Regions from separate parts of the Pantoea brenneri genome, predicted to be linked through region 1. Evidence: predicted binding sites of a transcription regulator. Region 1 holds the regulator's gene; the other holds the start of a gene.
What was found. The regulator Fur, encoded in region 1, represses iron uptake genes when iron is present. The targets are predictions, from matches to a motif close to ATAATAATGAGAACNACTATCAA.
Positions count from the first base shown of each region.

Region 2: AABB92_RS17345 (TonB-dependent receptor domain-containing protein) is a predicted target of Fur. The motif match lies at 2,543-2,565, and genes of this name have one in related genera.

Region 1 covers NZ_JBCGBG010000001.1:1,941,544-1,956,572, reverse strand. Annotated here, with positions in the region: gene nagE (N-acetylglucosamine-specific PTS transporter subunit IIBC) at 1-1,119, shown strand, start outside; gene glnS (glutamine--tRNA ligase) at 1,272-2,939, shown strand; gene AABB92_RS09170 (hypothetical protein) at 3,173-3,568, shown strand; gene fur (ferric iron uptake transcriptional regulator) at 3,640-4,083, opposite strand; gene fldA (flavodoxin FldA) at 4,436-4,966, opposite strand; gene ybfE (LexA regulated protein) at 5,099-5,374, opposite strand; gene ybfF (esterase) at 5,540-6,304, opposite strand; gene seqA (replication initiation negative regulator SeqA) at 6,555-7,103, shown strand; gene pgm (phosphoglucomutase (alpha-D-glucose-1,6-bisphosphate-dependent)) at 7,129-8,769, shown strand; gene kdpE (two-component system response regulator KdpE) at 8,809-9,483, opposite strand; gene AABB92_RS09130 (DUF2517 family protein) at 9,741-9,941, shown strand; gene AABB92_RS09125 (YbgA family protein) at 10,095-11,051, shown strand; gene phrB (deoxyribodipyrimidine photo-lyase) at 11,064-12,488, shown strand; gene AABB92_RS09115 (type 2 GTP cyclohydrolase I) at 12,507-13,250, shown strand; gene pxpB (5-oxoprolinase subunit PxpB) at 13,410-14,066, shown strand; gene pxpC (5-oxoprolinase subunit PxpC) at 14,060-14,992, shown strand; gene pxpA (5-oxoprolinase subunit PxpA) at 14,982-15,029, shown strand, end outside.
Region 2 covers NZ_JBCGBG010000004.1:246,902-261,930, reverse strand. Annotated here, with positions in the region: gene AABB92_RS17345 (TonB-dependent receptor domain-containing protein) at 39-2,411, opposite strand; gene AABB92_RS17340 (Rdx family protein) at 2,649-2,945, shown strand; gene AABB92_RS17335 (PadR family transcriptional regulator) at 2,978-3,514, opposite strand; gene AABB92_RS17330 (siderophore-interacting protein) at 3,592-4,374, opposite strand; gene AABB92_RS17325 (hypothetical protein) at 4,813-5,016, opposite strand; gene AABB92_RS17320 (helix-turn-helix domain-containing protein) at 5,248-6,117, opposite strand; gene AABB92_RS17315 (DUF2474 domain-containing protein) at 6,325-6,492, opposite strand; gene cydB (cytochrome d ubiquinol oxidase subunit II) at 6,494-7,498, opposite strand; gene AABB92_RS17305 (cytochrome ubiquinol oxidase subunit I) at 7,500-8,912, opposite strand; gene yghX (YghX family hydrolase) at 9,698-10,585, shown strand; gene AABB92_RS17295 (winged helix-turn-helix transcriptional regulator) at 10,662-11,048, opposite strand; gene AABB92_RS17290 (SDR family oxidoreductase) at 11,152-12,009, shown strand; gene AABB92_RS17285 (alpha,alpha-trehalase) at 12,377-14,035, shown strand; gene AABB92_RS17280 (ferritin-like domain-containing protein) at 14,142-14,648, opposite strand; gene AABB92_RS17275 (YciE/YciF ferroxidase family protein) at 14,659-15,029, opposite strand, start outside.

The sequences.
Region 1 (15,029 bases):
TCCTTCATGTTCGTGGCACCGGTGCTGTATCTGATCCACGCCGTGCTGACCGGTATTTCCGTCTTCATCGCGGCCAGCATGCATTGGATTGCCGGCTTCGGCTTCAGCGCCGGGCTGGTGGATATGGTGCTGTCGACCCGTAACCCGCTGGCGACGCACTGGTACATGCTGATCCCGCAGGGGCTGGTGTTCTTCGTCATCTACTACGTGGTGTTCCGTTTCACCATCAAAAAATTCAACCTGATGACGCCGGGCCGTGAGCTGGCAGTCGCTGGTGATGAGAGTGATGGTTATGACGTCAACGTCGATAAAACCGATAACGGTGAAAGTGCAACTGAAACGCTGGCGCGTCGCTATATTGGCGCGGTCGGTGGCTCAGACAACTTAACCAGCATTGATGCCTGTATTACCCGTCTGCGTCTTAACGTTAATGATTCAGCGCAGGTCAATGAGGGCGTGGCTAAACGTCTCGGCGCGTCCGGGGTGATTCGCCTCAACAAGCAGAGCGTACAGATTATTGTCGGTACTCAGGCAGAAGGCATTGCGTTGGCGATGAAAAAAGTGCTGACCAAAGGGCCGGTAGCCGCCACCAGCAGCAATGCAGCTGCAGCTGCACCGGAAGCCGTTAAGCCGCAGGCGGTACTGAACAGTGAATCACGGGTTATCGCCACGCTGCTGGCACCGGTGAGTGGTGACGTCGTTGCGCTGGATGCGGTACCGGACGAAGCCTTTGCCAGCAAAGCGGTGGGTGACGGTCTGGCGATCAAGCCGAGCGACAAATGGGTGGTTGCACCGATTGCCGGTACGCTGGTGAAAATCTTCAATACCAATCACGCTTTCTGTCTGGAAACCGACAACGGGGTTGAGATTGTGGTGCACATGGGGCTGGACACCGTGGCGCTGGAGGGTAAAGGCTTTACCCGTCTGGTGGAAGAGGGCGCCAGCGTGGCGGCCGGTCAGCCGGTACTGGAGATGGACCTGGATTTCCTGAACGCCAATGCCCGCTCGATGGTCAGTCCGGTGGTGGTCAGCAACAGCGATGATTTTGCCGGCCTGACGTTACTGGCCAGCGGTAAGGTCGTGGCGGGTGAAACCCCGCTGTACCAAGTGAAAGGCTAATCCCCGCAACAGAAGCCACAAGGCAGGAAGCGATTCCTGCCTTTTTTGTTTTAAAGGCTGAACAAACGGTTGTTTCCCTCTGGCGCTTTGTGGATCATACTCCGTTACTTCGTGGTACATATCACCCGCTATTCGTATTGAGGATTTTTGAGATGAGTGAGGCTGAAGCCCGCCCAACTAACTTTATTCGTCAGATCATCGACGAAGATTTGGCGAGCGGTAAGCACAGCAGCGTGCATACCCGTTTTCCGCCGGAGCCCAATGGCTATCTGCACATTGGTCATGCGAAATCGATCTGTCTGAATTTTGGCATTGCCCAGGATTACCAGGGGCAATGCAATCTGCGTTTCGACGATACCAATCCGGTCAAAGAGGATATGGAGTTCGTTGAATCCATCAAGCGTGACGTCAAATGGCTGGGCTTTGAGTGGAGCGGTGAGGTTTGTTACTCATCAAACTATTTTGATCAGCTCTACAACTATGCCATCGAACTGATCAATAAAGGGCTGGCTTATGTTGATGAGCTGAGTCCGGAAGCGATCCGCGAATACCGTGGCACCCTGACTGCGCCGGGTAAAAACAGCCCGTATCGCGATCGCAGCGTGGAAGAGAACCTGGCGCTGTTCGAGAAAATGCGTAGCGGTGAGTTTGCCGAAGGCACTGCCTGCCTGCGCGCCAAAATCGATATGGCTTCTAACTTTATCGTGATGCGCGATCCGGTGCTCTATCGAATTAAATTCGCTGAACACCACCAGACCGGTAACAAGTGGTGCATCTATCCGATGTATGACTTTACCCACTGCATCTCTGATGCGCTGGAAGGGATTACCCATTCACTCTGTACGCTGGAGTTCCAGGACAACCGTCGTCTGTATGACTGGGTGCTGGATAACATCACCATTCCGGTGCACCCGCGTCAGTATGAGTTCTCGCGCCTGAATCTTGAGTATGCGGTGATGTCAAAACGTAAACTGACGCAGCTGGTGACAGAGAAGCACGTTGAGGGCTGGGATGATCCGCGCATGCTGACCGTTTCTGGCTTACGCCGTCGCGGTTACACTGCCGCGTCAATCCGCGAGTTCTGCCGCCGTATTGGCGTCACCAAGCAGGACAATATTGTGGAAATGGCGTCGCTGGAATCGTGCATCCGTGACGATCTTAATGAGAATGCGCCACGTGCTATGGCGGTGCTCGATCCACTGAAAGTCGTAATCGAAAATCTGCCGGCTGGCCATCACGAAAGCATCACCATGCCTAACCATCCGTCTAAACCGGAGATGGGCACGCGTGAAGTGCCTTTCAGCCGTGAGATCTGGATCGACCGGGCGGATTTCCGTGAAGAGGCCAACAAGCAGTATAAGCGTCTGGTGCTGGGCAAAGAAGTTCGCCTGCGCAACGCCTACGTGATCCGTGCTGAGCGGGTGGCAAAAGATGAAGACGGCAACATCACCTGCATCTACTGCACTAGCGATGTTGATACCCTGAGTAAAGATCCTGCTGATGGCCGCAAGGTCAAAGGCGTGATCCATTGGGTGTCGGCAGAACACGCGCAGCCAGCCGAGTTCCGCCTGTATGATCGCCTGTTCAGCGTGCCAAATCCGGGTGCAGCCGACGATTTTCTGTCGGTGATCAATCCAGACTCGCTGACCATCAAACAGGGCTTTGTTGAGCCAGGCCTGCGCGATGTGGAAGCCACCACGCCGTACCAGTTTGAGCGTGAAGGTTACTTCTGCGCGGACAGCGTCTATTCGAAGCCGTCACAGCTGGTGTTTAACCGCACCGTTGGCTTACGCGATACCTGGACTAAAGCCGGCGAATAATCGTTGGTGCTGACCTGATAAAATGACAAAAGGGCGACTTATCGCCCTTTTTTATTGTCCTGATTTTTGCCATCACCGAGGTTTATTCTGCAAGCCTTTTTCAGCGATTGTTACGAAGTTGTGAGAGAAATCTGAGTTTAAAAAAATTAATCAATTACCAGATGTGAATTATCCGCTTTCAGGTAGGCTATGCCCTCACAGACATAGCTCAGCGAGTGATATAAGGAAAAAAAATGACCGTTCTCGCCCAGGAAGCCAAACACAGTGTCGTCGTTTTACATCAACTTATTGAACGTATTTTCAATCAACCTGCCGGCTCTGATGACAGTTTCGAGCTGATGATGTCCTATTTTCATCCCGATTTTCGCATGGTTACCCCGCGCGGAACTCAGCTGAACCTGAATGAAGTGGAAGATCTTTTCCGTCAGCTACAGGGCCAGCGGGAAGGGATGCGTATCGCAACCTGCGAGCACGTGGTCATTTCCCATCAGGAGAAAGAGGTCACCGTACAGTACCGGGAGATGCAGATGCTGAACGGCAATAATCAGAGCCGCATCGCACTGGCGATTCTGGATTACAGTACCTCGATTCCGCGCTGGCGTTATCTGCAGGAAACGCTGGTTGCCTGAGCCGACAGCGAAAAAAGAACAAAAAAAAACCGGTGAATTCACCGGTTTTTTTATTTCAGCCTGCGTCAGACTTACTGATCGTGCAGCGTCTCATCTTCACGGCAGTCGCCCAGTGCACAGTGACCATACAGATAGAGACTGTGGTTGGTCAGCTTGATGCCGTGGCGGGTGGCGATTTCGCGCTGACGGGTTTCAATCGACTCGTCGCTGAACTCAATCACTTTACCGCAGTCCAGGCAGATCAGGTGATCGTGATGATGCTGCTGGGTCAGCTCAAACACCGACTTGCCGCCTTCAAAATTGTGACGGGTCACGATACCGGCATCATCGAACTGGTTCAGCACGCGGTAAACGGTGGCCAGACCAATCTCTTCGCCGATGTCGATCAGGCGTTTGTACAAATCTTCCGCGCTGACGTGATGGCACTCAGGTTCCTGAAGCACTTCCAGAATTTTCAGTCTGGGCAGCGTGACTTTCAGGCCAGCCTTCTTTAATGCGGTATTGTTGTCAGTCATGCGGATTTTGTCCTGTTACTTATATTCACTTTTGTGGCGCTTGGCCTTGAATGTCGATCTATACCCATTCTCATTTGCGTCTCATTATAGAACTGATGCAGTGAAATGAAAACCGAGGGGAGTGCCTAAATCACCATGGGCTGTATGGGATACGTCACCGAGCCGGGGAGGATTTCTGCAGGAGTCTGTTAACATTTCGCTTAGTCCTATCTGCTGCCAGAGAAAATAAGCGGAAGATCGATGCGGGTATTCTACAGATTAAACGAAGAAAGTTAAAAAAATGTGGCTATTATTTCTATAGGAATTTCCGTTGCCTCAATGTGAGCTGGCGCTCACATTGAGTCGGCTACCCTCAGGCTTCGAGGATCTCTTTGAGCTGCAGTTCATCAAAAATCTGCTTAACCCATTTCTCGACGCGCGCATTGGTCAGCTCTGGCTGACGATCTTCGTCAATCGCCAGGCCGAGGAAGTGGGTATCGTCAGCCAGGCCTTTTGACGCTTCGAAGTGATAGCCTTCGGTCGGCCAGTGGCCCACGATCACTGCGCCGTGCGGCTCAATGATGTCGCGGATGGTGCCCATCGCATCACAGAAATACTCGGCATAATCTTCCTGATCGCCGCAGCCGAACAGGGCAACCAGCTTGCCGTTAAAATCGATCTCTTCCAGCGTCGGGAAAAAGTCATCCCAGTCGCACTGCGCTTCACCGTAATACCAGGTCGGAATACCCAGCAGCAGGATGTCAAACGCTTCCAGATCTTCTTTAGTGCTTTTCGCGATGTCGTGGACTTCTGCAACGTCTTTACCCAGCTGTTTCTGGATCATTTTTGCAATGTTTTCGGTGTTGCCGGTATCGCTGCCAAAGAAGATGCCTACGAGTGCCATGAGTAAAATAACCTCTTAAATCCTGATGATGAGATGTGTGCCGCAGCACATTTCAGCGAATAATAGCAGACGAGACAAACCCGCGGAACGGTTAAAGCCTCGACATTTGCCTCTGCGTGCGTTTTGCCCGCATTAATCCAGTTTGAGTTGCGCCAGCAGCATTTGTTCAATCAATTCGCTACGGCTGAGATTGCGCTGTTCTGCCAGCATATTGAGCGCTTCGACGGCTTCACTGTTCATTTTCAGTTCGACACGACGAAGCCCGCGCCCTTTGTCACGTTTCAGTTGATTGCGCTTATTGATGCGCAGCTGTTCATCACGCGAAAGCGGACTGGTTTTGGGTCGACCAGGGCGGCGCTCATCAGCAAACAGATCGAGCGTCGTGCGGTCAGTGTGTTCTTTTGCCATGGCTTAGTGAAACTGAATGTGCGGGCGCCAGACGCTCGCCGCGCAGATTATAAATTATTGGCCGTTACCGCGGCAAAATGACCGGCGGCAAAATTTTAGCGCGCCATCATACTCCACGCTAACTCCGGACGCCAATCCTAAACATTTGCCGCCAGGTATTTGCTTTTAAAGCGCAAAAAAGCGACGGACGCTGCGTAATACGGCATCAGGTTTTTCGGCGTGCACCCAGTGTCCCGCGCCGCTGATCACATGCGCATGAGCCGCCGGGAACTGCGTAATCAACGCCTCGCGGTACTGATTATCCAGGTAGCTGGAGTCACCGCCGCGAATAAACAGCGCCGGATGCGGCCAGGCGGGAACCGGCTGCCAGCCAGAAATGGTGGTGTAGTTGTCCCACAATACCGGCACGTTGAAGCGCCATTCACCCTGCTGGAAAGATTTCAGCAGGAACTGAATCACACCCTCTTCATCAAGCAGGCCACGCATCACCTGCGCGGCTTCACTGCGGGAAGTCACGCCCGCTTCCGTTACCGCGCGGATCGCCGCGAAAATGGTGTCGTGGCGGCGGGTCTGATAATCCACCGGCGCAATATCGATCATCACCAGACGTTCGATACGATCTGCCGCCAGCGCACTCATGGTCATGGCAATTTTGCCGCCCATCGAATGACCGATTACCGCCACCCGATCGATGCCGTGCGCATCCAGCGTCTCTAACATATCCTGTGCCATCACAGCGTAGTTCATCTGATCGGATCGCGGTGATAATCCATGGTTGCGGACATCAACCTGCAGTACCGGCGCGGCATCTTTTAACCCGCGAGCCAGCACGCCAAGGTTATCCAGCGTTCCGAACAGGCCGTGGATCAGCAGGATGGGCAGGGAATCAGTCGGGGATTGTTCAGTTTGCAGACGGGCGTTCAAAATCATGGCAAAGTTCTTAAGTTTGAGACCTAAGCTTAGGTTATCATGGATTCACCTTTTCAGGCGCGCCGGTTCCGGCGGCATTAGGACATATTCTGACTTTTGCCCGTAAACCGTTTGATTGCTAACAACCCGCCTGAATTTAACTTTATAATCCTCATGTTAGAACCCGCTCACCCTTCGAATCGCCAAACTTTGCTTAGGGCTTTTCAGGAAACAAGTGGTTCTGTCATGAGAAAGAACCGTACGGAATAAGATGAAAACGATCGAAGTTGACGAAGAGCTCTACCGTTATATTGCCAGCCACACGCAACACATTGGTGAAAGCGCATCCGACATTCTGCGTCGTATGCTGAAGTTCACGGCCGGTCAGACAGCACCTGCTGCGCCGGCACAAAATGCAGCGTCCGGTGCGGCGAAAGAGACTCAGCCTGCCGTGGCTGGCTCACGTCCGCAGGATCGGGTACGCGCGATGCGTGAACTGATGCTTTCTGATGAATATGCGGAGCAGAAGCGGGCGGTTAATCGCTTTATGCTAATCTTGTCAACGCTCTATCGTCTTGATACCGCAGCCTTTGCTGAGGCAACTGCATCACTGCAGGGCCGTACCCGCGTCTATTTTGCGGGTGATGAGCATACGCTGTTGCAAAATGGCACCCATACTAAGCCGAAGCACGTACCCGGCACACCGTACTGGGTGATCACCAATACCAATACCGGTCGCAAATGCAGCATGATCGAACACATCATGCTCTCAATGCAGTTCCCGCAGGAACTGACTGAGAAAGTTTGCGGCACCATTTAAACTGAAGCGTCAGGGAGAAGCGCCAATGGCCAATCACCCCCGTGCCGGGCAACCCGCCCAGCAGAGCGATTTGATTAACGTTGCACAATTAACCTCACAGTATTATGTCCTGCAGCCCGACGTGGCGAACCCGGAACATGCGGTGAAGTTTGGCACCTCTGGCCATCGCGGTAGCGCAGGGCGTCAAAGCTTCAACGAGATGCACATTCTGGCGATTGCGCAGGCGATTGCAGAAGAGCGTAAAAAGAACGGCATCACCGGTCCGTGCTACGTGGGTAAAGATACCCACGCGCTGTCCGAGCCGGCGATCCTGTCGGTGCTGGAAGTGCTGGCGGCGAACGGCGTGGATGTGATTGTGCAGCAGGATAATGGCTATACGCCGACCCCTGCCATCTCTAACGCCATTCTTGAGCACAACAAAGCCGGTGGCGCACTGGCCGACGGCATTGTGATCACGCCTTCACACAACCCACCGGAAGATGGCGGCATCAAGTACAATCCACCTAATGGCGGACCGGCTGATACCAACGTCACCAAAGTGGTTGAAGATCGCGCGAATCAGCTGATCAAAGATGGCCTGAAAGAAGTTAAACGTCTGCCGATCGATCAGGCACTGGCCAGCGGCCACGTGGTCGAGAAAGATCTGATCCAGCCTTACGTTGAAGGTCTGGCGCAGGTCATCGACTTCCCGGCGATTCAGAAAGCCGGTCTGAAAATTGGTGTTGATCCGCTGGGTGGTTCTGGTATTGCTTACTGGCAGCGTATCGCCGAGCACTACAAGCTGGATCTGACGCTGGTAAATGACGCTGTCGATCAGACTTTCCGCTTTATGCATCTGGATAAAGATGGCGTGGTCCGCATGGACTGCTCCTCTGAGTGCGCCATGGCCGGTCTGCTGGCTTACCGCGACAAGTTCGATCTGGCGTTCGGTAACGACCCGGATTATGACCGTCACGGTATTGTCACTCCGGCAGGCCTGATGAATCCAAACCACTATCTGGCAGTGGCAATCAACTACCTGTTCCAGCACCGTCCACAGTGGGGCCAGGATGTCGCCGTTGGTAAAACGCTGGTGTCCAGCGCGATGATCGACCGCGTGGTTAACGACATCGGCCGTAAGCTGGTGGAAGTGCCGGTTGGCTTTAAGTGGTTTGTTGATGGTCTGTATGACGGCAGCTTTGGTTTCGGCGGCGAAGAGAGCGCCGGTGCCTCTTTCCTGCGTTTCGATGGCACGCCATGGTCAACCGATAAAGACGGCATCATCATGTGTCTGCTGGCGGCAGAGATCACTGCTGTCACCGGTAAAAACCCGCAGCAGCATTACGATGAACTGGCCGGGCGCTTTGGTGCGCCAAGCTATAACCGTCTGCAGGCGTCCGCAACGTCTGCCCAGAAAGCCGCGCTGTCGAAGCTGTCACCTGAGATGGTGAGCGCCGATACGCTGGCGGGCGACCCGATTACCGCGCGTCTGACCGCTGCGCCAGGTAATGGCGCGTCGATTGGTGGCCTGAAAGTGATGACCGACAACGGCTGGTTCGCCGCGCGTCCGTCAGGCACCGAAGACGCCTACAAAATCTACTGTGAAAGCTTCCTGGGTGCGGAACACCGCGCGCAGATTGAGAAAGAAGCGGTAGAGATTGTCAGCGAAGTACTGAAAAACGCCTGAGAAATCGGGCAATGAAAAAGGCGCCTCTGGCGCCTTTTTTTATGGCATAAAGCGATAGCCAATACCGGTTTCCGTCAGCAGATGCACCGGCTGGGTCGGGTTGGCTTCCAGCTTCTGCCGCAGATGCCCCATATAGATGCGCAGATAGTGGCTGTGCTCCACCGCATTCGGTCCCCACACCTGGCTCAGGAGCTGGCGCTGGGTCAGCACTTTGCCCGCGTTATTCAGCAGAATACTCAACAGGCGAAACTCAATCGGGGTGAGATGAATCTCCTCGCCGCCGCGCTGTACCCGGCGCGCAGCAAAATCAACACTCACATCCGCAAAGGTGACGCGGGCGTCGGGTTGCTGGCTGCTGTGCCGCCGCAGTGCAACCCGGACGCGAGCCAGCAGTTCACCGATACCAAACGGCTTGGTCAGATAGTCATCAGCACCGGCATCCAGCGCGGCGATTTTATCCTGCTCGTCGCTGCGTGCTGACAGCACAATCACCGGCATCGCGCTCCACTGGCGCAGGTCGCGGATAAAGTCGGTACCATCGCCATCCGGCAGGCCTAAATCGAGGATCACCAGATCGGGTTTACGGGTGGCGGCTTCAATCAAGCCGCGCTGCAGCGTATCGGCATCAAAGACTTTCAGTGCCTCATTTTCCAGCGCCAGCCGCACAAAACGGCGGATCTCTTTTTCATCTTCAACGATCAAAACCGTGGTCACGCAAACCTGCCTTGAATAAACAGTGATGCGCTACTTTACCAACAAATTTTTCTGCCGTCCGTGCCGGTTACGCCGGGTTCATTTCAACCTGAGCATAACCAAGAAATAACATCTGTGTAACTTAATTACAGGTTAATTCTTAAACGACACATTTTCGGGTAAATAAGTGGTCTGATGAGTAGTAAAATTACACAATCAGGCGTAATCTTAGACACAGATCACATTCGAACCTTATAACTCTCCGGGAGGCGATAACCATGTATCAGGCTTATCCACGTTCCAAAATCATTTTGCGTCGCACGCTGGTGGTCCTTCTCGGCGTTGTTGCGTTACCCGTGATGCTGTTCCGTCGCGACCGCGCTCGCTTCTACAGCTATCTGCATCGGATGTGGTGCAAAACCAGCGCCAAGCCGGTATGGCTGGCGCAAGCCGAAGCCGCTGGCGGCGCTTTCTGGTAAGACGGATATCTGCTGAATCGGCCTGGTCACTGGACCAGGCTTTTTTTTGCGTTTTTTCTTAAAACCACCGCGCTTTTCCCTGGCTTAACGCTGTCTTCCTGGCTGATTTACGCTACACTTAAACCTCTACAAGATTTCGGAGGTTGTACAAGTATGAGCGAAAAAATCCCGGTCGGAATCAGTGCCTGCTTGCTTGGTGAAAGCGTCAGATTTGACGGTGGACACAAGCGCCTTACTTTCGCTACCGAAGACCTCACGCCTTTTGTGCGTTTCGAGCCGATCTGCCCTGAAATGGCGATTGGTCTGCCGACGCCGCGCCCAGCCTTACGCCTGGTTAATCAGGGTGATGAGGAACTGCATCTGTGCTTCAGCAAAGATGGCGGGGAAGAGGTGACTGACCGGATGCGTGACTGGTCGGCCGAGCGCGTGAAATCGTTGCATCATCTGTCAGGCTATATCCTGTGCGCCAAATCCCCCAGCTGCGGCATGGAGCGGGTGCGGGTTTACGAGCCAGACACCAACAACAATCGCAAAGCCGGTACCGGCATTTTTGCTGAATTCCTGCAGCGTGAAATGCCGTGGTTACCGCTGGAAGAGGATGGACGACTGCACGATCCTGCGCTGCGCGAAAATTTCATTGGTCGTATCTGCGCTCTGCATGAGTTCAATCAGATGTGGCAAAGCGGCCTGACCCGTCACCGTCTGATTGCCTTCCACAGCCGCTATAAATTACTGATGCTGGCCCATTCGCAGGAGAAATACCGCGAGCTGGGGCCGTTTGTCGCCTCAATGAACCAGTGGGACTCACTGGAAGCATTCGCCTTCGAATACCGTAATCGCATGATGGCGCTGATGTCACGACCCGCCTCGCGTCGTAATCACACCAACGTTCTGATGCACGTTCAGGGTTATTTCCGCCGCCAGCTCAGTTCACCGCAGCGGCAGGAACTGGCGACGCTGATTGATCGTTACCGCCAGGGCACCCAACCATTGCTGGTGCCGATTACCATTCTGAAGCACTACATGGCGGAGTTCCCGCATCCATGGCTGGCTGAGCAACGCTATTTCGATCCCTATCCGGAAGCGTTGTGTTTACGTTACGGACAATAATTCAGGAGTGTTATGACCACCCATCTGGTCTGGCTGCGTAACGACTTACGCCTCAACGACAATCTGGCGCTGCATGCTGCCTGCCGCGACAGCGAGGCAAAGGTGATTGCGCTCTATCTCGCCACGCCGAAACAGTGGCAGCAGCACGACATGGCGCCGCGACAGGCGGCCTTTATTCATGCCAGTCTGCAACTGCTGGCGGCGTCGCTGGCCGAGCGGGGTATCGCTCTGCATTATCAGTCGTGTGAGACCTTCGGCGACGCGGTCGATTACCTGGTCAGCTTTTGCCAGCAGCAGCAGGTCGACCAGCTTTTCTACAACTATCAGTATGAAGTCAACGAACGCCAGCGCGATGCGGACGCCGAGAAGCGTCTCGATCAGGCGGGCGTGATCTGTCAGGGTTTTGATGACAGCCTGCTGTTGCCGCCTGGCAGCGTACAGAGCGGTGACCGCTCGATGTACAAAGTCTTTACCCCGTTCAGCAAAGCGTTTGTCCGCCGCTTGCAGCAAACCCTGCCGGAGTGTGTGCCCGCGCCGAAAGCGCGTCCCGGCGCGCCGCTGGAAAACCCGGCGATTCCACCGTTTGATTATCCGACCGACAGCGTTGACCAGACGCTGTTTCCGCCCGGCGAAGCCGCAGCCCTGAAACGCCTGCGGCAGTTCGCAACCCAGCCGGTGCTGGATTATCCCGCCGAGCGCGATCTGCCGGCGCGGGACGGCACCAGCCGGTTATCGGTATATCTGGCGACCGGGCTGTTATCGCCGCGACAGTGCCTACACCGCGTGCTGCATGAACATCCTGACGCGCTGGACAACAGCCGGGCGTTTAGCTGGCTGAATGAGCTGATCTGGCGCGAGTTTTATCGTCATCTGCTGGTGGCGTATCCGACGCTGTGCAAGCACCAGCCCTTTGTTAGCTGGACGCGACACGTGGAATGGCAGACTGACGCAGCCCATTTCGACGCCTGGAAAGCAGGGAAAACCGGCTATCCGATTGTGGATGCGGCGATGCGGCAGCTCAACGCGCTTGGCTGGATGCATAACCGGCTACGAATGATTACCGCCAGTTTTCTGGTCAAGGATCTGCTGATTGACTGGCGCGACGGTGAACGCTACTTCATGCAGCAGCTGATTGATGGGGATCTGGCGGCGAACAATGGCGGCTGGCAGTGGGCAGCCTCGACCGGCACCGATGCCGCGCCCTATTTTCGCATCTTCAATCCGACCACGCAGGGTGAACGCTTTGATCCGCAGGGCGCATTTATCCGCCACTATCTGCCGGAGCTGGCAGACGTGCCGGACAGCGATATTCATCAGCCGCTGCTGTGGGCCGCGAAAAATCATAAGAAACTCGATTATCCGCCACCGATCGTGGAACATAAGAGCGCCCGTAAAAAGACATTAGACGCCTTTGAGCGCGCGAAAAGCGCGGCCTGAGGCGATCAAGGAGCCACGATGAATCATTACCAACTCGAGACGCTGATCAATCAGCAGCTGGAGAGCCACAACTTCAGTGATTACGCCCCAAACGGTTTGCAGGTTGAAGGGCGCAGCGAAGTGAAAACGGTGATTACCGGCGTTACCGCCTGTCAGGCCCTGCTGGATGAAGCCGTAGCACGTCAGGCAGATGCGATAGTGGTGCACCATGGTTATTTCTGGAAAAACGAACCGGCCGCGATAAAAGGCATGAAGCGTCGTCGTTTGCGTACGCTGCTGGCCAACGACATTAATCTCTATGGCTGGCATCTGCCGCTCGACGCCCATCCGCAGTTAGGCAACAACGCGCAGCTGGCGAAGCTGCTGGATATCGAGGTACGTGGCGAAGTGATGCCGCTGGTGTTGTGGGGTGAACTGGCCGAGCCACTCACCGGCCAGCAACTGGCCGATCGCATTGCCGATAAGCTGGGACGTGAGCCACTGCACTGTGGCGACAACGCACCAGAACTGATTCGCCGCATCGCCTGGTGCAGCGGTGGCGGGCAGGGCTTTATCGATCAGGCTGCTGCTTTTGGTGTGGATGCTTACCTGACCGGTGAAGTGTCGGAGCAGACCATTCACAGCGCTCGTGAACAGGGACTGCACTTCTTCGCTGCCGGACACCATGCGACCGAGCGCGGTGGCGTCAAAGCGCTGGGCGACTGGCTGGCGCAACACCACGGTCTGGATGTGACCTTCATCGATATTCCGAATCCTGCCTGATCCCACTCCCGGTCCTGCGCCCCGCCGCAGGACCTAAATCTGTTGACACATCTCCGTCACTTTCGCATAACTGTTTGCTTTGAGTAGATAAGCAAACGGCTGAGCCGTGCGCCAGAACCGGTCTGGCACGCGAGATTTCAGCTCAACGGGAGGTCGCTGTTGCAACGAGCACGTTGTTATTTACTGGGTGAACGCGCGGTGGTGCTGGAACTGGAACCACCCATCTCGCTGGCCAGCCAGCAACGAATCTGGGGTCTGAACCAGCGCCTGCAGGCGGTCGCGAGCGTTCAGGAGGTGATCCCCGGCATGAACAACATCACCCTGATACTGCGTGATCCACAGCAGAGCGCGCTGGACGCCATTGAGCGGCTGCAGCGCTGGTGGGAAGAGAGTGAAGTGCAGATACCGGAATCACGTCAGGTGGCGATCCCGGTCATTTATGGCGGCGAGGCCGGCCCCGATCTGACGGTAGTGGCCGAACACGCCGGACTCTCCATCCATCAGGTGGTGGAGTTGCACAGCAGTACCGACTACGTGGTCTATTTCATCGGTTTTCAGCCCGGCTTTCCCTATCTGGGTGGGCTGGATCCGCGTCTGCATATTCCTCGTCGGGCAGAACCGCGCGTCGCCGTGCCCGCCGGATCGGTCGGTATCGGCGGCAGCCAGACCGGTGTCTATCCGCTGGCGTCACCGGGCGGCTGGCAGCTCATCGGCCAGACGCCTGTCGCGCTGTTTGATCCGCTGCAGCAACCGCCGACGCTGCTCCGACCCGGTGATACCGTGCGCTTCGTGCCACAGAAGGAGGGCGTATGTTGAGGATCCTGCGAGCCGGACTGGCCGCCACGATACAGGATGCGGGTCGTCACGGCTGGCGGCAGTACGGTATCAGCCTCGGTGGGGTGCTGGATCAGCCCGCGATGACCACCGCTAATTTGCTGGTGGGAAATGCGCCAGACAGCGCGGTGCTGGAGATGGTGCTCGGCCAGTTTAAGGCGGAGTTCACCCGCGACGGCTGGTTTGCGCTGACCGGCGCTGGCTGTAACGCAGAACTGGACGGTAATCCGGTATGGACCGGCTGGCGCACCCCGGTTAAAAAAGGACAGGTGCTGTCGCTGGCGATGCCGGTACACGGCATGCGCAGCTATCTGGCGGTGCAGGGCGGGTTCGATCTGCCGGCGATGCTCGGTTCTGTCAGCACCGATCTGAAAGCCGGATTTGGCGGATTCCACGGGCGCACGCTGCAGGATGGCGACTGCCTTCCGCTGGGCAAACCGACCCGTCAGTTTGCTCGCAAAGCTGGCGTCCGGCAGCTGCTGTGGGGCAACCGTATTCGCGCGCTGCCGGGGCCGGAATACCATGAGTTCAGCCGCGAGGCGCAGCAGGCGTTCTGGCGCACAGCGTGGAAGCTCAGTCCGCAAAGTAACCGGATGGGATACCGACTGGAGGGACGTCAGCTCAACCGGGAAAACCCGCGGGAACTGCTGTCGCACGGGCTGGTACCGGGCGTGGTGCAGGTGCCGCCTAACGGTCAGCCGATTGTGCTGATGGCGGATGCCCAGACCACCGGCGGCTATCCGCGTATCGCCTGTATTATCGAGGCTGACCTCTATCACCTGGCGCAAATCCGGCTGGGTGAACCGATTCACTTTATTCATTGCACTCTGCCGGAGGCGATGCAGGCGCGTCAGCATCAGCAGCGTGCGCTGGACCAGATGGTATGGGGACTCGCTGATGAAAATTGATTTAAACGCCGATCTCGGTGAAGGCTGCGACAGCGAT
Region 2 (15,029 bases), on a different contig from region 1:
CCATGATGATGCCCGGCGTCAGCACCGGGCATCAGTGATCAGAAATCGACGTTAACGCCCAACTGGAAAGTACGGCCCGGCATCACCGCCAGCGCCTGATCGTTGCGTTCCTGCTGGGTGGCACTGGTCAGTTCACGGCTGCTGAGGTAATCCCGGTATTTACGATCGGTGATGTTATATAGCCCGCCGCTCAGCCTGACCTGTGGCGTCATCCGCCAGTAAGCCGTCATGTCCACCATGCCGTAACCGGGTACCCGCATGTAGTCGGTGCTGGATCCGGTCAGGCTGCCGCCGCTATTGGCATAGCTGTTACGGTTGGTGGCGCTGGCCTGTTTGCCTTTGACGAAGGTGGCGGTGACGGCCGCGCCGTAGCCGCGCGCATCATCATCCCAGGCCAGTCCGACAATCGCTTTCATCGGGGCCACACTCTCCAGGTCGATATAGCGGTCGCCGAGGTAGCTCGACTTTGCCGCCCCCTGGGTGTAGCCAAACGCCAGCCTGGCGCTCAGGCCATCCACCTGCTGGAACCAGCTGCCGAAGTTCACTTTGCTGCTGATTTCCGCGCCGTAGATATAGGCTTTATCGCGGTTCTCCGCCTGGTAAGTGGTGTAGATGTTGCTGGGGACATTAACGAACTTACCCGGATTTGCCGCGCGGCTGTAGCGGGTAAAGGCGATAAAGTTTTTGTAGTCGTTATAAAACGCCGCGGCATTAATCGTAATACCGTCGGTCAGCTGGCCTTTCACGCCCCACTCATAGTTATTGCTGGTCTCGGTTTTTAAATCCGGGTTACCAATCAGCGCGTACTGCGCGGTACCAGCATAGCTGGAGCCGAGGTTCCATGAGCCATACAGCTGGGTATCATTGGGGAACTGCGCCCCGCGGGTATATTGCAGATAGGTCATCAGGCCAGGCGTGAGATCGTACTGGAAGGCGATCGACGGTAACACCTGAGTATCGGTGTTGGCCGAACCGTACAGCGCGGAGACTTCACTGGCATCGAGTACGCTGCTGTTGGTGGTCAGCGTTCCGACATCACGCGGTTTGGTGTTCTGGTATGCCACCCGCACCCCGGGGATCAGCGCCGCTTTATGTCCGTCAGCATCAAAATTGATTTTGTCCTGCAGGTAGCCGCCCAGCGTATAGCTGCGACTGTTGGCCTGCGGCTGCATGATGACACTATAAACACTGGGGGCCGGCGACTGACGGAACGGCCGCTCGGTATCCACCTGCCGCGCATTCAGTCCGCCACTCAGCTCATGACGTCCCAGGGTTTTGGTCGCCCGGGTGTCGATTCCGTAGGTGTCACTGTTGTAATCGGAATAGACGTTTTGCCAGGCGGTGGCGCTCGACGGCATCAGGGTATTGTCGTGCGCCTCAGTTTGTTGCCAGTAAATACGGCTGGTCAGGCTGTCGATGATCTCATTGTAAGGGGTGTATTCATCAGCAAGGCTGATGCCCCAGCGCCGCGTATCGCTCTGCTGCTGTGCGGTACCCCAGATCGTATAGCCTGAGGTATCCCAGCTGTCGTAATGGCTGTGATTGGTTTTGTGGTAGTAGTCGAGGGTGGCGCTCAGCTGATGCGCATCGTTGGGCTGCCAGATACCGGAACTCATAAAGGCGTCGGAGTGCCAGTTAGCAGGATACGCATCCAGCGTGCCGCTGTTATTGCGGGTTTGCTGGCCGTCGCGGCGGCTGTAGACAAAGATACCGCGCAGCTCATCGTCGCCTGCCGCGGCGGTAAGGCCGTTATGCCAGCTGCGGCTGGCGGAATCGTAGTCGCTCTGGTAGCCAAAATAGGTCGATTTGCCGGGACGCAGGTAATCGTCGGGGGATTTGTTGCGGAACGAGACATTGCCGCCAATCGAGGTGTTGGGCTGATCCACCGCAGTAGCGCCCTTTTCAATGTCGATGCGGCCAAACAGATAAGGGTCGATGTAGTCCCGGCCAATGCCAAAACTGTCCAGCCCGGCACGTCCGACGTAACTGCGACCGGTAGCCTGGGGTAACGGGATGCCATCCACATCCAGCCCGACCCGGTTACTTTCCAGTCCGCGAATGTTGTAGCCGGTATAGCCCGCGCGATCAAAGCCGCTCTTGCCGGCTGACGATCCGCCCTGCGAGCCGGTGGCGCTGATCAGCGGCTCATAACGCATGATTGAGCCAAAATCGGTGGCCCCACGCTGTTGCAGATCGGCCGCCGACAGGCTGGTTTTGCTGCCCGCCTGTTTTTTAATTTCGGTCGCCGTAACCGTCATCACCGTTTCGGACGGGCTTTGGCTGTTATCGGTGCGCGCCAGCAGAGCAGATTCACTCTGCGCGGCATAACTGCAGGTGGCGTGGATGGCAGAGGCAAGTAATGCCAGTTTAAACAGACGCTGTTGCGTCAATCCCTGAAAAAGTAGTGACATGGGCGCGAATTACCTGATTAATTGTTAGTATTCGCTCACTTGCTTACTGGCATCATCAAAACGGCCTGGCACAAAAGCCGTAAAATCGGACTTATTTCTGACTATAAATTATGATCCGGAATTTAATGCAATTGCTAATCATTATCAATCTTATTTACATTTAACTCTATCTTGCAGCGCACAGTTTGTTAACTACAATTAACCGGTAATTTATCAATACGTTAAAGGAATAGAGTTATGGCACAAAAACCTGTGGTCGTTATCCACTACTGTATGCAATGCAACTGGCTGATGCGTTCAGCGTGGATGGCACAGGAACTGCTGCACACCTTCGCTGACGATCTGGCGGAAGTGACGCTCAGGCCGGGCACCGGCGGCATCTTTGAGATTACCCTTGATGAACATCTGCTGTGGGAGCGTAAACGGGATGGCGGCTTCCCTGACGCCACCAGCCTGAAGCAGCGGGTGCGTGACATCTGTTTCCCGGATCGTACGCTGGGTCACATTGATAAGCACAAGTCTGAAGTGAGCTAAGTTGCCCGCTGGCAACCCGCCAGGGAGAACGTTCAGCTGCGGGTGATTTTTTCTGCCGCGTCCTGCAGCGCCGCGATCAGCGTCTGCAGCGCGGCCTCAGAGATATCCTGCTGCGCCAGTCGCGTATTGAGCGCCATTTTCAGGTCGTGAATTGCCTGTTCTACCGCCGGAATGCTGCGGTTGTTGACCAGAATGGCCAGCGACGATAAACGCGCGATCAGGCTGGCAATAGGGTCGCGGTTGGCCGCCAGCAGCGCCTCACCAGCCTCAGTCAGCCGGTACGCTTTACGGGTGGCCTGCGCATCCACCACCTCAATCGCCTCCATCTCTTCCAGCAGCGTCAGATTGGGGTAAATGATGCCCGGACTGGGCGTATACTCCCCTTTCGACAACTCCTCTACCGACTTGATCAGCTCATAGCCGTGCGCGGCATTCTGCGCCAGAAAATGGAGCATCAGCAGACGAATATCACTCGCCTCCAGCATTTTTTCCCGCCGCTTACGCCGGCTGCCGCAACCGCCTGCGCGCGTGGGTTGATCGCCAGATGAAGATGCTGAATGGTCTTTCATTGCCTGCCCGGAGAGAAGAAAAGGAGATTGATGGTAGTCCGCCACCTGGCAAAATTCAACACAGGCGGCGGACCCGCTTACTTCTGGTGCCAGTACGCCACGGCCCGCACGTAGTCGCTGTTTACGCCGCGCTGAGTGGTGAAGTAATCGCTCAGCGCCTTAACAAATTCGCCTTCGCCGGTAAGCCAGATGAAGTAATCTTCCGACGGTATCGCCAGTTGATCCAGCCTGGCGGTCAACTGGCTGAGCTGCGCCAGTTGCATCTGGCCGCTGCCGAGCCAGTTCAGATTAACCCCCGCCGTATCGGTTAAATAATCACGGCCGGTGGCCTGATCGGCATAGGCAAACAGGTGCAACTGTTGGGCGCGGGCATCCTGCTTACGACGCGCAAAAGCAGGCAGGCCGGTTTCGTCGCAGACATAGAGCTGGAACGCGTAATCGGTCGGTACAATCAGCGAGCCGCGCGGGCCACCGACGATCAGACTGTCACCGATCTGCGCCTGGCTCGCCCAGTCGCTGGCGACGCCATGCTGATGAATATAGAAATCGAGCGTCAGCGATGAGACGCCATCAAAGGCCAGCGGCGTGTAATCACGGGCCGCCGGACGCAAACCGTCTGGCCAGACAATCCCCTGGTCAGTAATCTGCGGCAGTACCGGCGTTTCACCGGCGGTGGCAGGAAAGAAGACCTTAATGTGGTCGTCAAAGCCCGGCGAAGTAAAGCCCGCCAGATCGCTGCCGCTGAATTCGATGCGCCAGAAGTTACCGGCAATGTTGGTTTTACTCGCTACCTGAATATGACGAAAGCGCAGTTCGTTACGGACGCGCTGAGGAAGGCGATCAGAGTTAGGGTTTGGCAAAAGATCTCTCCTGAAACGGGGTGAATGCCCGTCACGTCAGGGCATCAGCTAAATTATGGAATCAAAATCATTCTCATCTGAGTGGCTCAGGTTAGCTATGATATATCTTCAACACAATGACGAAAAATGCGATCGACCGGGATTAAGATATATTTTACGCCCGGGCTGCGCATCTGAATCGCCTTCAGGCAACCATGTCAGGATCGAAAAGGCTGGTCAGCCGTCAGATGACGGGCGAGAGCGGAGAGTCAGTATCAGGTGCAGATCAGCGATGGCAGGAGAAGCAAACCGAATTGATAACCGGCTGGTGGCGCTATAGACAGGAGCGAGGTCGACGGGACGCGCTATCACCGTCACAGCAGGTGACAGGCGGGTTATCCTGCCGGTAATGCCCGCCGCGCCTGTGAACGGGCGGTCACTCGATTACCGGCAGAACGGTTACAGCGTGTCGTTAAATCCGGATGCGGCAGGATTATTCTGGCTATGCTGCGGCAGCTGGCCGTCGCCCAGAATTTCGTGCTGAGAGATCTGTGAATGCGGGTGCAGCCCGGCGGGTGGCGAGAACGGTTCTGCCAGTTGAGCCGCAGCCAGCATAGGCAATGCCGAAAGCATTGAAATAAGGAACAACATTGAGCGTCGCATAATTTTCTTCGTTTATCGTTTTTAGCCAGGAATGGCCAGAAATGCAGATGATTGTTTCAGCCCCGCCAGGAAAGCACGATGAATGGAGCACAGCAGGGTTTCGGTGAAGGATTTTACGCCAGAATGGTAAGTTATTTTATAAAATCGTGCGGTTTGTCACGGTTTACCGCACGGAATATGCATTTGTCGCTTTGATGCCGCCCGAATCGGGCTAACGCAGCGTGCTGACTCTCAGGCTGGAGTCACCGGAATCGAAAAAACACCGCTCAGCCAGTCGGGTTTACAGAGCGCAAAATCCAGCTGCAGCAGATCTTTGCCCTGGCGACGCGCCACGCCCAGCGTCGGCAGGTGCAGATAGTAGATATCCGCAATGAACCGGGTCAGTTGCTCGGGCGTGCCACTCCAGTCAATCCGCGCATACAATCCACGCGTCTCGCTCCAGGTTTCACGGTGCCCTTCCAGCAGCGCCGCATGCTGCGGCTCCAGCGCCTGAAACAGGCTGATATTCTGCTGCTCAGCCGATGAGTGGCCGGGACCATACTGAAAACCCAGCCAGCCGTGCCGGGCCTGACTGCCGGCCAGCGCCACCAGCCGCCGCGCCTGCTCGGCCACCCGATGCTGATGATCGGCAATATACTCGCCAAACTGGCACTCCCACTCCAGCGTCTCGCCACACAGAAGCAGATCATCATCCCGCTCAACCAGCGCTGCGCGTTCAATTGGCGAACGCACCGGAATCCGGCCATGGAAGTTTTTCACCGGTAGATGAGGAATGCGCCGAAACGCGCCGGGCGTCAGGGAGAAATGGCTTTTAAACACCCGGGTAAAGTTCTGCTGGTTATCAAAGCCAAAGCGTACCGCGATGTCGATCAGCGGCATTCGTGTCAACCGCAGCGCCATCGCCGCCATCGTCAGGCGTCGTTTACGGGTGTAAGCGGCCAGCGTTTGCCCGGTCATCTCCTTGAACATGCGCTGCATGTGCCATTTGGAATAGCCCGATTTGAGGGTGATCAGATCGATGTTGATGTCGTCGGTCAGATGGGCTTCTATCCACTCTACCAGAGCGTTAATGTGCTGTTTCTTAAGGGCCTGACTGAGCATGATGGCGATTTACGACGCGGATTGAAGGGTGATATTTGTCACAAAAGGATAACAAAAAATGTGACCGTCTGTAAGGAAAGGCCTGACCGGAGCGGTCTCCTGGCGACGATTTCGCATTAATTGCTTAGGTGACTAATTAAAAAAGGCTGACCGAAGTCAGCCTTACCTGTGCACCGTCGCCGTAAAGATGGCGACAGTCTGTAACAATCAGTGACTGCGCATCCCAGCGGCGGTCATCATCATGCGGAACAGTGAAGCGACAACGCCCAGTGCCAGCACGCTTGCGGCGTAGATAACCACCAGCCACATCACGCGTTTCCACCACGGAGCCCTGGACTCATTGTGATCTTTCATGCTGCTGAGCTCGGTTTTCATATCAATGATATCCTGCGTCTGCTTTGATTTTTCCACGGAACACGTAGTAGCTCCAGAAGGTGTAGCCAAGGATCATCGGAATGATCAGCAGGCTACCGACCAGCATAAAGGCCTGACTCTGCGGCGGTGACGCGGCGGCCCAGATGGTGACGGACGGCGGAATGATGTTAGGCCAGATACTGATCCCGAGGCCGGAGAAGCCGAGGAAAATCAGCGCCAGCGTCAGCAGGAACGGCGAATAGTGCGCCTGACGTTTAATCGCCCGCACGATACCCCACGAGCAAAGCAGTACCAGCACCGGAACCGGCAGGAACCAGAACAGGTTAGGCTTGCTGAACCAGCGTTGCGCGATATCTGCGTGTGCAAACGGTGTCCACAGACTGATGATGCCGACAATCACCAGCAGCGCAATCACCAGCGGCGTCGCCAGCGCTGACATTTTGCGATGCAGTTCATCTTCGGTTTTCATGATCAGCCAGGTACAGCCCAGCAGCGCATACGCCACCACCAGACCGACGCCGCAGAACAGCGGGAAAGGTGCCAGCCAGTCCATCGCGGAACCGGCAAAGTGACGTCCTTCGACCGGGATACCGTCCAGCATTGCGCCCACGGCCACACCCTGGCTGAAGGTCGCGATGATCGAACCGGCAATGAACGACTTGTCCCAGAATGCCCGGTGCCCTTCTACCGCTTTGAAACGGAACTCAAAGGCGACGCCACGGAAAATCAGGCCAATCAGCATCGCCGTCAGCGGAATCGACAGCGCATCGGCAATCACCGAGTAGGCCAGCGGGAACGCGCCATACAGCCCTGCCCCACCCAGCACCAGCCAGGTTTCGTTACCATCCCAGACGGGCGCGACGGTATTCACCATCATGTCGCGTTCACCCGCGTCCTTATTGAACGGGAACAGCAGGCCGATGCCGAGATCGAAACCATCCATCACGATATACATCAGGGTGGCGAAGACGATAATCGCGAACCAGATAATTGAAAAATCGATCATCTTAGTGGTCTCCATCCTTAAATGTGGCAGCCGAAAGTGGACGCGCCGGCGTTTTCTTCTGGCCCGGACCACCCTGCTCAGTAATGTGTCCTTCGCCGGTTTCAGGTCCCTGCTTAATCAGACGCATCATGTAGTGATAACCGACGCCGAATACCGAGCTGTAGACCAGAATAAAGGCCAGCAGGCTGATGCTCATGTGCAGATCGCCATGCGCCGAGACTGCATCAATGGTGCGCTGTACGCCATACACCACCCACGGCTGACGGCCGATTTCTGTGGTAAACCATCCCGCCAGAATCGCAATCAGACCTGAAGGACCCATCAGCAGTGCAAACCACAGGAAAGGACGAGACTCATACAGACGCCCTTTGAAACGCAGCCACAGACTAAGCACGCCGAGAGTAATCATCAGCAGCCCCATCGCCACCATTACGCGGAATGACCAGAAGATCACGGTGGAATTCGGCCGGTCCTCTTTCGGGAAACTCTTGAGCGCCGGGACCTGCTTATCCAGGCTGTGGGTCAGAATCAGGCTGCCGAGGTAAGGCACTTCCAGCGCATATTTGGTGCGCTCCTGCTCCATATCCGGGATACCAAACAGAATCAGCGGGGTAGCTTCGCCTGGCGGGTTTTCCCAGTGTCCTTCAATCGCCGCAATCTTTGCTGGCTGGTGTTCCAGGGTGTTGAGACCGTGCGCATCACCGATCATCGCCTGAATCGGCGCGACAATCAGCGCCATCCACAACGCCATTGAGAACATTTTGCGAATTGCCGGGTTGTTTTTGCCTTTCAGCAAATGCCAGGCTGCTGACGATCCAACAAAGAAGGCGCTGGCGAGGAAGGCCGCCACGGACATATGGAACAGCCGGTACGGGAACGACGGGTTAAAGACGATCTTAAACCAGTCCTGCGGTACCACGATACCGTTCTCAATGATGTAACCCTGTGGTGTGTGCATCCAGCTGTTCGAGGCGAGGATCCAGAAGGTAGAGATCAGCGTGCCCAGCGCCACCATGCAGGTCGCAAAGAAGTGCAGTCCGGGACCGACGCGATTCCAGCCGAACAGCATGACGCCAAGGAAGCCCGCTTCAAGGAAGAAAGCGGTCAGGACCTCGTACGTCAGCAGCGGGCCGGTGATACTGCCGGCGAACTGCGAGAAGCCGCTCCAGTTGGTGCCGAACTGATACGCCATTACCAGACCCGATACCACGCCCATACCGAAGTTAACGGCGAAGATTTTCGACCAGAAATGGTAGAGATCGCGATAGGTATGATCGCGGGTTTTCAGCCACATCCCTTCAAGCACTGCCAGGAAACTGGCGAGGCCGATGGTGATGGCGGGAAAGATAATATGGAAGGAAACAGTAAATGCGAACTGAATCCTCGCCAGATGAAAGGCATCTAATCCGAACATTGCTTACCTCTTTGCCACATAGAACACCACATATTTACTTATAATTAACAACTTAAGCCTGACGCACTAATTTCGTTGCGCTTAATGTAATTCCCGCCGCAAATTTAAAACTATTCGCAGCGAGGAAACAGAAACAATCGGGTTAATGAAAACTATAACAGTCTTTTTTGATTATGATCATTGTTTTTCATGGGAATTACTTATTTAAAAATAAGGTGCAAAGGTTAATTACAGCGTAGTTATGTGACATGAATGTTATGGTATTTGTCGGTTTAAAATGAGCCGGCAGCTATGGCCCCCCTTACCCAAAAATAGCCCTCAAGCTGCTGTTTTTCGGTGTTATTATTTTATAAACCCTGTTCCGGGAAAGGTCAAATTTGACAATAACCCAGGGAAATAGACTTACTTTTTAATGGGTTAGAATGACAGATATTTTTGCCTGCCGCTTTGTTTGCTTTTTTGCCTGAGATTGTCTATTAGCGCAATTATAATTGCAGGCGAAGCCGCATAAATCGGGCAATTTGCCGGCTGCGCATATGTTAATAAATTGGAATGGATCCTTAATCCTAATAACAGCCAGCGCATCCCCGACGGATATTCTGTTCCCCACAGCAGCAGAAGCGGTTTAATAAGCGGCAATCAGGGTGAGCGGGCTGAGTGAGTTATTTCCCTCTGCCGTTTCGTTACCGCCGTTTTAATCGGCAGCTGCATGCAGGTTGCCTGCGCGCTCAGGCTGTGCTTTGGTAAGGTGGCACACATCCTCTTATCCGGGTTAAGGAGTTGCTATGGCACGTCTGACCGCACAGGATTTTCCGCAGGAACTGCTTGAGCTTTACGATTACTACGCCCATGGCCGCATCAGTAAACGAGAGTTTATTGCGATGGCCGGGAAACTGGCGATTGGCGGTATGACCGGAGCGACGCTGCTCGGTATGCTCAGCCCCAACTATGCACTGGCGACCCAGGTTGAGTTTACCGATCCCGACATCAAACCAGCGTATATCCACTACCCTTCGCCGCAGGGGCACGGTGAAGTACGCGGCTATCTGGTAAAGCCAGCTAACCCCAAAGGCAAGCCGCCAGCGGTGGTCGTGGTGCATGAGAACCGCGGTCTGAATCCCTACATTGAAGATGTGGCGCGCCGGGTCGCTAAAGCGGGTTACATCGCGCTGGCACCCGATGGCCTGAGTTCGGTCGGTGGCTATCCCGGTAATGATGAAGAGGGACGCGCCTTACAGGCGAAGGTCGATCCGACCCGGCTGATGAACGATTTTTTTGCCGCGCTGACGTTTTTAATCGAACATCCGGAGGCGAGCGGAAAAGTGGGGATTACCGGCTTCTGTTATGGCGGCGGCGTTGCCAATGCGGCGGCGGTGGCTTTTCCGGAACTGGCCTGCGCGGTGCCCTTTTATGGCCGGCAGCCGAAAGCGGAAGATGTGCCGCGCATACAGGCTCCGCTGCTGCTGCACTATGCGGCGCTGGATAACAACATCAACGCTGGCTGGCCCGCCTATGAGGCGGCGCTTAAGCAACACCAGAAGATCTATCAGGCCTGCCTCTATCCCGGCGTAAATCACGGCTTTCACAACGATTCGACGCCTCGCTACGATAAACCGGCGGCAGAACTGGCATGGCAAAGAACTCTGGCCTGGTTTGAAAAATATCTGCACTGACCCACGCGTCTGGCGGGCGTCAGCGGCGGCAAAGGTGCGGCGGAAAACAGAGCCGCTGCGCCTGCTGAGCGCGGACTTACTCTCCGCCCGCCTGGGCTTTTTCACGCTGCGCCAGAATCCGGCTCAGATTGACCTCCAGCCAGTCGGCCAGTCCGACCACCTGCTCACTCACTTCACGGCCAAGCGGCGTCAGAGAATATTCCACGTGGGGGGGGACCACATCGTAGGCGATGCGCTGCACGAAACCATCTTCTTCCAGATGACGCAGGTTCTGCGCCAGCATTCGCTCACTTACGCCGCCCACAACCCGCCGTAGCGCGCTGAAGCGCAGCGTCTGATCCTGCAATGCCAGCAGAATCAGGACGCTCCAGCGACTGGTGACTCGTTTGAGCACCTCGCGCGAGGGGCAATTCACATTCAGCAATTCACCCCTAATAAATTTTTCACTTAGCTTTTCAGACATTTACTTTGCAAACCCCATACTAACTCATCTGTAAGTACTTACGAAAAGTTAGTTTATAGCCCAGGATTGATTTTACCAACAGCGAAATAATCGGAGCGATACCATGTTTGCAGTAACCGGTGCCACCGGCCAGCTCGGCCGTTTAGTGATTGATGCATTGCTGAAAAAAGTCCCGGCGGGCGAAATCGTCGCCGCCGTGCGTACGCCAGCCAAAGCGGCCGATTTCGCTGCGCGTGGCGTCGTGGTTCGTCAGGCCGATTACGGCCAGCCTGAGACGCTGGCAGCCGCTTTTGCCGGCGTCGACAAGCTGCTGCTGATTTCCGGCAGTGAAGTGGGCCAGCGTGAAGCCCAGCATAAAGCGGTGATTGAGGCGGCCCGCACCGCCGGTGTGAGTTTCATTGCTTACACCAGCCTGCTGCACGCCGATCGCTCTCCGCTGGGACTGGGCGTTGAGCATCGCGCAACCGAAGCGCTGCTGCAGGCTTCCGGCATACCGTTCGCCCTGCTGCGTAACGGCTGGTACAGCGAAAACTATGCCGCCAGTATCGCCCCGGCGCTGGCGCATCATGCCTTTATTGGCGCGGCAGGCGAAGGACGGATCGCCTCGGCGGCACGGCAGGATTATGCCGATGCGGCAGCTGAAGTGCTGACCCGGGATAATCAGGCGGGCAAAGTGTATGAACTGGCCGGTGACGACAGCTACACCCTGGCGCAGTTTGCCGCTGAGATTGCCGCTCAGAGCGGTGAGAAAGTGGATTACGTCAATCTGTCTCAGCAGGAGTTTGCCGCAGCTCTCAAAGCGGCAGGGTTACCTGAGGGCCTGGCAGAGATGCTGGCAGACTCAGATGCGGGCGCAGAGCAAGGCGGGCTGTTTGATGACTCCCACCAGCTGAGCCAGCTGATTGGGCGTCCGACCACCCCTTATCAGGATGTGATTGGCGCGGCACTGGCGAAGCGCTAAGCCGTTATTCCCTGAGCGGGCCACTTTGGCCCGCCCTTTTCATCCGGCTGAGGCGCGTTTTCATGCCATTCTGGCGTTGCGTATGCCATCTTTTGCACCTGATTTCGCGCCACACTTCTCTTACAAATTGTAAATAAACGCCGATTTTCTTCAGACAAAATCTTTTTCTTTTGCTGACTAAGAGATTCATCTGAAATGCGTTTTTTAAGAACAACCGCATATTTGGTTGAATTGTCTGGAATTTATGCAAAAACGCCGATTAATAGACAATTATTATTACGTTCATAGATATTCTGCATTGTTGTACCGCAGCATCAGAGGGCTATAATTTGTCCTTTGTGCAACCCCGACCGCTCAGGAGGCCGCTATTAATACTTATCGCCAGCAACTAAATGCACTTGAAGAGGTTCGTGCCGGGGCGGAAGTTGAGTATCAATACGATCCCCATGAACTGAAACTGGATCGCATGCAGGATTCTGAACCGGAGCCCGAGCTGATTGAAGGCTTACCGGCTCCGGATGCGCTCACGCCTGCCGATCGTTATCTGGAACTGTTTGAACACGTTCAGATGTCGCGCATTTTCGAGGATAGCAAAACCTTCCCCGACTGCTCGCCAAAATACGATCCGCTGGATGTGCTGATGCGCTATCGTCGTCAGAAACGCAGCAGTGATTTCGACCTGTCGCGTTTTGTCGCCGATCACTTTTATCTGCCTGGCGTAAATGAAAGCTTTTATGTCTCCAACCCGGATAAAACGCTGAACGAGCATATTGATGATCTGTGGCCGGTTCTGACCAAAATGCCGCAGCAACATATGCCGCACTCTTCTCTGCTGCCGCTGCCGAAACCTTACGTGGTGCCGGGCGGACGCTTTGGCGAGACCTATTACTGGGACTCCTACTTCACCATGCTCGGTCTCGCCGACTCGGGCCGTGATGACCTGCTGCGTCATATGGCGGATAACTTCGCCTGGCTGATTGATAACTACGGCCATGTGCCAAACGGCAACCGCACCTATTATCTCAGCCGTTCTCAGCCGCCGGTGTTTGCGCTGATGGTCGAGCTGTTTGAAGAGGATGGCGTACGCGGTGCCAAGCGTTATCAGGAACAACTGATGAAGGAGTATCAGTTCTGGATGGACGGTGCCGGCTCACTGATGCCGAACCAGGCCTATCGGCACGTGGTGCGGATGCCGAACGGTTCGCTGCTGAACCGCTACTGGGATGACCGTGATACGCCACGCGATGAGTCGTGGATCGAGGATGTGGAAACGGCGCGCCAGTCTAAACGTCCGGCGAGCGAAGTCTATCGCGATCTGCGTGCCGGTGCGGCATCAGGCTGGGACTATTCGTCACGCTGGCTGCGTAACCCGAAACGCCTGTCGAGCATCCGGACAACCCAGTTTATCCCGATCGACCTTAACGCGTTTCTCTACAAGCTTGAGCTGATGATTGCGACGCTGTCGCACGCCAAAGGCGAAGAGCTGACGGCGCTGGCCTGGCAGAAAAAAGCGGAAGCGCGTAAACGCGCAATTACCCGCTATCTGTGGGACAGCACGGCTGGTGTGTTCCGTGACTATGACTGGCGTCGTGAGCGCTTCGGTGCGTTTACTGCCGCCTCGGTGGTTCCGCTGTTTGTCGGCTTAGCCACGCCGCATCAGGCGCATCTGCAGGCGATTGCGCTGCGTCACCTGCTGTTGAGCAACGGCGGTCTGCTGACCTCTATGGTGGAAAGCGGCGAGCAGTGGGATAAGCCCAACGGCTGGGCCCCGATGCAGTGGATGGCGATTGTCGGCCTGAATAACTATGGCGAAGAGACGCTGGCGAGTGAGATCGCGGTGAACTGGCTGAATACGGTGAATAATTTCTATCAGCTGCACCACAAGCTGGTCGAGAAATATGACATCAGCGGCGATCGTGCCCGTCCTGGTGGCGGCGGTGAATATCCGTTGCAGGACGGTTTTGGCTGGACCAACGGCGTTACGCGTCGTCTGATGACTATGTATGGCCACCTGATGGCGGATTAAGCCAGCAAGAGTGGAATGGTTGAGCGTCAGCCGACATTGACCGCTTTACCTGACAATCAGCCACAAAAAAAGCCGGGAATTGCCCGGCTTTTTTTCGCGTTGAATATTATTTCTTAGCTTCAACGCCTGGCTGTGCTGCACGCTGCAGGAACTGCTGCGTCACTTCAGGCAGATGCTGAAGCAGCCACTCAGCCATCGCCACTTCCTGCTCACGAATTTCAGTCAGCACTCTGACGCCTTCGGCATCACCGACCTGCTCAGCCGCCGCAATCAGGCTGGTGTAGCTGGCGATCTCCGCATTTTCGAAGACATAGCCGCTGATTGCGCCTTTCACTACTTCGTCTGAATTGAACATGCCGCCTACCGCCTGGCCGGTCGCTGCCATCTTGCCCATCACGTCTTTCATCACGGAGTGGTCAATGCCGTGGGTGTCAAGCAGCCGCTCCAGCAGCGAGAGCTGATGTTTAGTCTCGTCAAGATGCTGAGCCAGACGTTGTTCCAGCGCCGGATAGTGCTCCAGACGACCAGACATTTTGCTCAGCATGCTTTCAGCCTGCTTTTCCATGGCGTGCGCATCGCGCAGCCAGTCATGATAATTTTCGATTGCAGTCATTTGCTACTCCTTAAGACACAGTAATGGATTCCGCCACCGAAGTGAGCTTCTCATCCGTCTGTTTCTCTTCATTCAGGGTCTGTTCCAGCAGTTTCGCCGCCTGGGTGTAACCCAGTTTCAATGCCAGCGCATGCAGGGTGCCGTAGGTAGCAATTTCATAGTGCTCAACTTTTTGTGCCGCACCAATTAAGCCCTGATCGCGAACTTCGCCCTTCTCTACTGAATCAATGATTTCCTGCGCTTCTTCAACCAGACCTTCAAGCGCATGGCATTTCATTCGTTTGATTTTAACCTCTGGCGTGGCTTCCACTAACTGGTCCAGCCGTTCGATTTGGCCACGTGTCTCTTCAAGATGCTGATTAAACGCAGCGATAAGTTTTT